Regions from separate parts of the Aurantimonas sp. NFXS3 genome, predicted to be linked through region 2. Evidence: predicted binding sites of a transcription regulator. Region 2 holds the regulator's gene; the other holds the start of a gene.

Region 1 (3,410 bases), on a different contig from region 2:
GAGACCTTCTTGGCGCGGCCGAGCATGTCGAGGGTGACGTTCTCGAGCTTGATGCCGACGTCCTCGGAGATGACCGTACCGCCGGTCAGGACGGCGATGTCCTCGAGCATGGCCTTGCGGCGATCGCCGAAGCCCGGTGCCTTGACGGCCGCGATCTTCAGGCCGCCACGCAGCTTGTTGACGACCAGCGTGGCCAGGGCCTCGCCCTCGACGTCCTCGGCGATGATGAGGAGCGGCTTGGAGGACTGCACGACGGACTCGAGGACCGGCAGCAGCGCCTGGAGGTTGGAGAGCTTCTTCTCGTGCAGGAGGATGTAGCAATCCTCGAGCTCGGCGACCATCTTCTCCGGGTTGGTCACGAAGTACGGCGACAGGTAGCCGCGGTCGAACTGCATGCCTTCGACGACTTCGAGCTCGGTCTCGGCGGTCTTGGCTTCCTCGACGGTGATGACACCCTCGTTGCCGACCTTCTGCATGGCCGAGGCGATCATCTCGCCGATTTCCTTCTCGCCATTGGCGGAGATGGTGCCGACCTGGGCGACTTCGTCCGAGGTGTCGATCGAGCGGGCGGCAACGCCGAGCGCCTCGACGACCTTCAGAACGGCCGCGTCGATGCCGCGCTTGACGTCCATCGGGTTCATGCCGGCGGCAACGGCCTTGGCACCCTCGCGGACGATCGCCTGGGCGAGAACCGTCGCGGTGGTCGTGCCGTCACCGGCCTTGTCGTTGGTCTTCGAGGCCACTTCGCGCACCATCTGGGCGCCCATGTTCTCGAACTTGTCCTCGAGCTCGATCTCCTTGGCGACCGAGACACCGTCCTTGGTGATGCGCGGGGCGCCGAAGGACTTGTCGATGACGACGTTGCGGCCCTTCGGGCCGAGGGTCACCTTGACCGCGTCGGCAAGAATGTCGACGCCACGCAGCATGCGCTCACGTGCGTCGCGGCCGAACTTTACTTCTTTAGCTGCCATGTTCGTATTCTCCCGGGCGCGCCATCTGATCAGGCCGCGCCGTTTCGAAGTTTCGTGGAATTACGGAAATCGCAGGCGCCTGATCAGGCGACGACGCCCATGATGTCGGATTCCTTCATGATCAGGAAGTCTTCGCCGTTCAGCTTGACCTCGGTGCCCGACCACTTGCCGAAGAGGACGCGATCGCCCGCCTTCACGTCCAGCGGCACGACCTTGCCCGAATCGTCACGAGCACCGGAACCGACGGCGACGATCTCGCCTTCCTGCGGCTTCTCCTTGGCGGTGTCCGGAATGATGATGCCGCCAGCCGTCTTGGCTTCGGATTCCACCCGACGGACCACGACGCGGTCGTGCAGAGGACGGAAATTCACAGCTGCCATGTTCGTTGAACCCTTCGTTGACGGATATGGCCGGACCCGCTTTTCGGCATCCGGCGTGAACAACTGGCACTCACCTGGGGCGAGTGCTAACGACGATGGAGATAGTGTCGCAGCCGGCGCGGTGTCAAGCGGTCGGCGCATCGCGTCATCGAAGTTTCGTTAATCGCCGTCCGGGATCGGCCCGGCATCCCTGGGCGGGGTTGACGCGGCAGGTGCGGGCGCTTGCGACAGCGCTTCGCCTTGACCGGTCGGCAGGCCGCCTCTATCGGCACGGGACAGGCAATGGCAGCGTGGACACCGATGGAAACTTCTCTCTCCGACACCGGCCGCGGGACGGATACCGTCCGACCGCCGCAGGACGTCCGGCCGATCGCCGCGCTGGCCGAGATCGCCGGCGACTACGACGCGATCTTCTGCGACGTCTGGGGCGTCGTCCACAATGGCGTCGTCAAGCATCCGGCCGCCGAGGCGGCGCTGACGGCGGCGCGTGCGGCGGGCGTCAAGGTGGTGCTCCTGACCAACTCGCCGCGCCCGTCGGCCGGGGTGGTCGCGCAGCTCGGCACGATGGATTTCTCCCACGACGCCTATGACGCCATCGTCACCTCCGGCGACGCGACGCGCGCCCTGATCGCCGATGTCGCGGGTCCGGTCTTCCATATCGGGCCGGAGCGTGACTACGACCTCTTCGCCGGCATCGACGTCGATCTGGTCGGCGAGGCCGAGGCGAGGGCGGTGATCGTCACGGGCCTCTACAACGACGAGGTCGAGACGCCGGCAGACTATGCCGACATGCTGGCCCGGCTGCAGGCGCTCGACCTGCCGATGATCTGCGCCAATCCGGACATCGTCGTGCATCGCGGCGAACGGCTGATCCCGTGTTCCGGGGCGCTGGCGCGCGACTACGGCCTGATCGGCGGCACGGTGCGCCTTGCCGGCAAGCCGCACCGGCCGATCTACGACGTCGCGTCGCGCGTCCTCGATCTCGGGGCGTCGTCGCGGGTGCTGGCGATCGGCGACGGGCTGATGACCGACGTGAAGGGCGCCAATGATTTCGGCGCCGACGCACTGCTGATCACCGACGGCATCCATGGCGAGGAACTGGCGTCGGCGGATTCGGCGACGCAGACCGTCGCCGCCGTCCTGTCGGAACGCGGCCTGACGGCGCGCTACTTCATGGCTGCCCTGACATGATGCCAGACGCGATCGCGCGTCTCGGCTCGGTCGCGGACGTGCCGGCGGATCTGCGCGGCGCCGTGGTGGCGGTGGGCAATTTCGACGGCGTGCATCGCGGCCATCAGGCCGTCCTGGGAGAGGCCCGGACCATCGCGGCGGCCGAAGGACGACCGCTCGTCTGCCTGACCTTCGAGCCGCATCCGCGCTCGGTGTTCCGGCCCGACCAGCCTGTCGCGCGGCTGACACCGGCACCGATGAAGGCGCGCCTTCTGGAGATGCTCGGCTTCGACGCGGTGGTCGAACAGGGGTTCACCCGCGAGTTTGCCGGCCTCGCGCCGGAAGCCTTCGTCGAGACCGTGCTGGTCGAGGCGATGGGCGCCCATCACGTGGTCGCCGGCTTCGACTTCCATTATGGCGCCAAGCGTGGCGGCACGCCCGAGACGCTGGCCGGGGCGGGTCGGATGCATGGCTTCGGCGCCACCCTTGTGCCGGCCTTCGTCGACGAGGGCGGCGAGACGGTGTCGTCGAGCCGGATCCGCGACCGCCTCGGGGAGGGCGCCGTCGCCGAGGCCGCGGGGCTGCTCGGCTACCGCTGGACGATTGCCGGCGAGGTGGTCGGCGGTGCCAGGCTCGGCCGCACGCTGGGCTATCCGACCGCAAACATGGTGATCGAGCCGGACAGCCTGTTGAAGCACGGCATCTACGCGGTGCGCCTGCGCCGTGCCGACGGCACGCTGCATGACGGCGTGGCGAGCTTCGGCCGCCGCCCGACCTTCGACAATGGCGCGGCGCTGTTCGAGACCTTCCTGTTCGACTTTTCGGGCGATCTTTATGGCGAGACCGTTTCGGTGTCGCTGTTCGGTTTCCTGCGCGGCGAGGAGCGCTT
Region 2 (3,410 bases):
CGCGCCGCCGGTCGCACGCCGCCGCGCTTCTGAGCCGGGCCACCAGGATCAGGCGCGACGCCCTGTCCTGTCAGAAATTGGCGGCCGGTCAGCGGGCGCCGACAGCCTGATAGACGGTCGGACCGCCTTCGCCGCCGAAGCCGTAGACGTCGTAGCGGGCATCCGGATCGTCGCCCATGCCGGGCGAGCCCATCGGCATGCCCGGCGCCGACAGGCCGGCCAGGGCGGGACGCTCGGCGAGGAGCCGGTCGATCGCATCCATCGGCACATGGCCCTCGATGACATAGCCGTCGATCCTGGCCGTGTGGCACCCTTCCATCGCCGCCGGTACCTTCGCCGCACGCTTGATCGGGGTCAGTTCGTCGGTGTTCGTGACGGTAACGTCGAAGCCATGGGCGCGGGCAATGTCCGTCCAGGCCTCGCAGCAGCCGCAGCTCGGCGACTTCCAGACCGACATATGCCGATCGGCGTGATCGGCCTTGGCCGCCAGCGTGCCGAGCACGAGCAGTCCGGCCGAAACCGCGAGCGGGAGGATCGTCTTCGTCATAAGTCGCCTGTTCTTGCCTGGCATCCGTATCGCGAACTGGTCCCCGCGATACGGAAAAGCGTCGGCGGGCTTTGTGGCGATCAGATGGTGTCGCCGGCGTCCTGCGGGGCGGCGTCCGCCTCGGCCTTGGCGGCAGAGGCCTTCGGCCCGCCCTTGGAGACGCCGACCATGGCCGGGCGCAGCACGCGCTCGCCAATGGCATAGCCCGCCTGCACGACCTGCAGGACGGTGCCGTTCGGCACTTCGGTGTTCGGAATCTCGAACATCGCCTGATGGAAATTCGGGTCGAAGCGCTGGCCTTCCGGGTCGAGCTTCTTGACGCCGTGCTTCTCCAGCGTGCTGAGCAGCGACCGCTCGGTCACCTCGACGCCGTCGATGAGACCGGCCAGACCACCCTCGCCATCGGCCTTGGCTTCGGCCGGCACGGCTTCCAGCGCGCGGCGCAGATTGTCGGCGACCGACAGGATCTCGCGGGCAAAGCCGGTCACCGCATAGGTGCGCGCATCCTTGACCTCGCGCTCGGTCCGCCGGCGCAGGTTTTCCATGTCGGCGGCCAGCCGCAGCAGGCGATCCTTGACGTCGGCGTTCTCGGCTTCCAGCGCGGCGATGCGTTCGGCATCGGCGCTGGCGGCCGCATCGGCGTCGGCAAAGCCGCTGGCGGCGTCCGCATAGCCGCTGCCCTCGGCATTGGCATTGGCCGCCGCGCGCCGCGCCTCGGCCTCGCTCGCCGGGTCGGCGCGATCGCGGGCGGCCGGGTCAGCCGCCCGGTTGCGGGCTTCGTCGTGTTCGCGCTTGCCGGTATCGCTCATGCGTCATCACCTCGTGTCGGGGCCTGGCTGCGCAAGTCCGGCGGTGGGAGTTCCCACGCGAACCGCGCAGCGCGGCGGAAAATCGTTGTCGCGCCGCATATCGAATTGACGGGACGGAAAATCAAGCCTCGCGGGCAGCCGCGCCCGAGGTCAGAAGCCGCGATACGATGCGCGCGGTATAGTCCACCATCGGCACGATCCGCTTGTAGTTGAGCCGGGTCGGACCGATCACGCCCACCGCGCCGATGACGCTCTCGCCGCCGCCCTGATAGGGGGCGACCACCAGCGAGGATCCGGACAGCGAGAAAAGCTTGTTCTCCGATCCGATGAAGATCCGCACGCCATTGCCCTTCTCGGCAAGGCCCAGAAGCTCGATGATGCCGCTCTTGGTTTCGAGGTCGTCGAAAAGCAGGCGCAGCCGCTCGATGTCCTCGGAGGCGGTGACATTTTCCAGGAGGTTGGCCCGGCCGCGCACGATCAGCCGCGCCGGCTGGTCGGCCGAGGCGCCGGACCAGACCGCGAGCCCCTTTTCGACGAGCTGGCGCGACAGGAGATCGAGGGCGCTGGAGGTGTCGTCCTTCAGCCGGGCGATCTCCTCGCTCGCCTCGCCCAGCGTACGGCCGACGATATGGGCGTTGAGGAAGTTTCCGGCCTCGACGAGCTGCGAGGCGGTGACACCGGCCGGCAGGTCGAGAATGCGATTCTCCACCTCGCCATTGGCGCCGACCAGCACCGCCAGCGCCCGCGTCGGCTCCAGACGGATGAACTCGATATGCTTGAGGCGCAGATCGGCCTTGGAGGTGAGCACGATGCCGGCGCCGCGAGAGAGGCCGGACAGGAGCTGGCTCGCCTCGGTCAGAAGCGATTCGAACGGGCGGCCGTCGCCCGACACGCGCACCTTTTCCTCAATCTCCTCGCGCTCGGAGGAGCCGAGATCGCCGACTTCCAGAAAGGCGTCGACGAAGAAGCGCAGGCCCAGTTCAGTCGGCATGCGTCCGGCGCTGACATGCGGCGCATAGATCAGGCCGAGCGCTTCCAGATCGCTCATCACATTGCGGATCGAGGCCGGCGAAAGCGCGTTGGTCAGGAGCCGCGACAGCATGCGCGAGCCCACCGGCTCGCCGATGTCGAGATAGCTTTCGACGATCAGCCGGAAGATCTCCCGCGAGCGCTCGTCCAGCGGCAGTGCTCCGGAAGCCAAATCGCTGACAGGCAAACGGAATTCAGTCATGGCGTCGCATCGTTTCCCGCATGACCGGACTATAGGGAATGCTCGGGCCCTCGCCAAGCCGTCCGGCCGCGATAGCCCTCGCCGCAAGCACCTTTCCGGCCGATCTTCTGCCATCGCGCGGCGCCCCGCCATGACGGCGACGCGAAAATCTTTGATCCGTCGGGTCATCGCCGATACAAGCCCGGCGCAACCCGAAGCATCTATTCCCTTCTCCAGGACCGATTGTCAGGACCTCATCATGCGGCCATCCAAACGCGCCTTCGACGAATTGCGGCCCGTCAGCCTCGAGCGGAACTACTCCCGTCACGCCGAAGGCTCGTGCCTCGTCCGGTTCGGCGACACCCATGTCCTGTGCACGGCGAGCCTTGAAGAGCGCGTGCCGGGCTGGCTGAAAAATTCCGGCAAGGGCTGGGTGACGGCCGAATACGGCATGCTGCCGCGCGCCACGGGCGACCGGATGCGCCGCGAGGCGGCGTCCGGCAAGCAGTCGGGCCGCACCCAGGAAATCCAGCGCCTCGTCGGTCGCAGCCTGCGCGCCGTTGTCGACCTGCAGGCGCTGGGCGAGCGCCAGATCACCGTGGATTGCGACGTCATCCAGGCCGATGGCGGCACCCGCACGGCGGCGATCACCGGCGGCTACGTGGCACTGGCCGACTGCCTCGCCTGGATGGGCCAGCGCGCCATGGTCGACCCGGCCAAGGTGCTGAAGGACCATGTCGCGGCGATCTCCTGCGGCATCTACAAGGGCGAGCCGGTGCTCGACCTCGACTACCCGGAGGATTCCGCCGCCGAGACCGACGCCAATTTCGTCATGACAGGCTCC

The links. Region 2 encodes HrcA, which represses chaperone genes, less so after heat shock. Its sites were predicted from a motif close to GTTAGCACTCNCNNNNNGNGAGTGCTAAC; they were not measured.
Region 1: the regulator HrcA is predicted to act here: its motif matches at 1,414-1,442, upstream of groES (co-chaperone GroES).

What each region holds. Positions count from the first base shown of each region.
Region 1 covers NZ_JAGDDZ010000001.1:103,535-106,944, forward strand. Annotated here, with positions in the region: gene groL (chaperonin GroEL) at 1-971, opposite strand, end outside; gene groES (co-chaperone GroES) at 1,055-1,351, opposite strand; gene J3367_RS00470 (TIGR01459 family HAD-type hydrolase) at 1,652-2,542, shown strand; gene J3367_RS00475 (bifunctional riboflavin kinase/FAD synthetase) at 2,542-3,410, shown strand, end outside.
Region 2 covers NZ_JAGDDZ010000002.1:400,335-403,744, reverse strand. Annotated here, with positions in the region: gene folD (bifunctional methylenetetrahydrofolate dehydrogenase/methenyltetrahydrofolate cyclohydrolase FolD) at 1-33, shown strand, start outside; gene J3367_RS07070 (DUF411 domain-containing protein) at 89-547, opposite strand; gene grpE (nucleotide exchange factor GrpE) at 628-1,356, opposite strand; gene hrcA (heat-inducible transcriptional repressor HrcA) at 1,478-2,587, opposite strand; gene rph (ribonuclease PH) at 2,826-3,410, shown strand, end outside.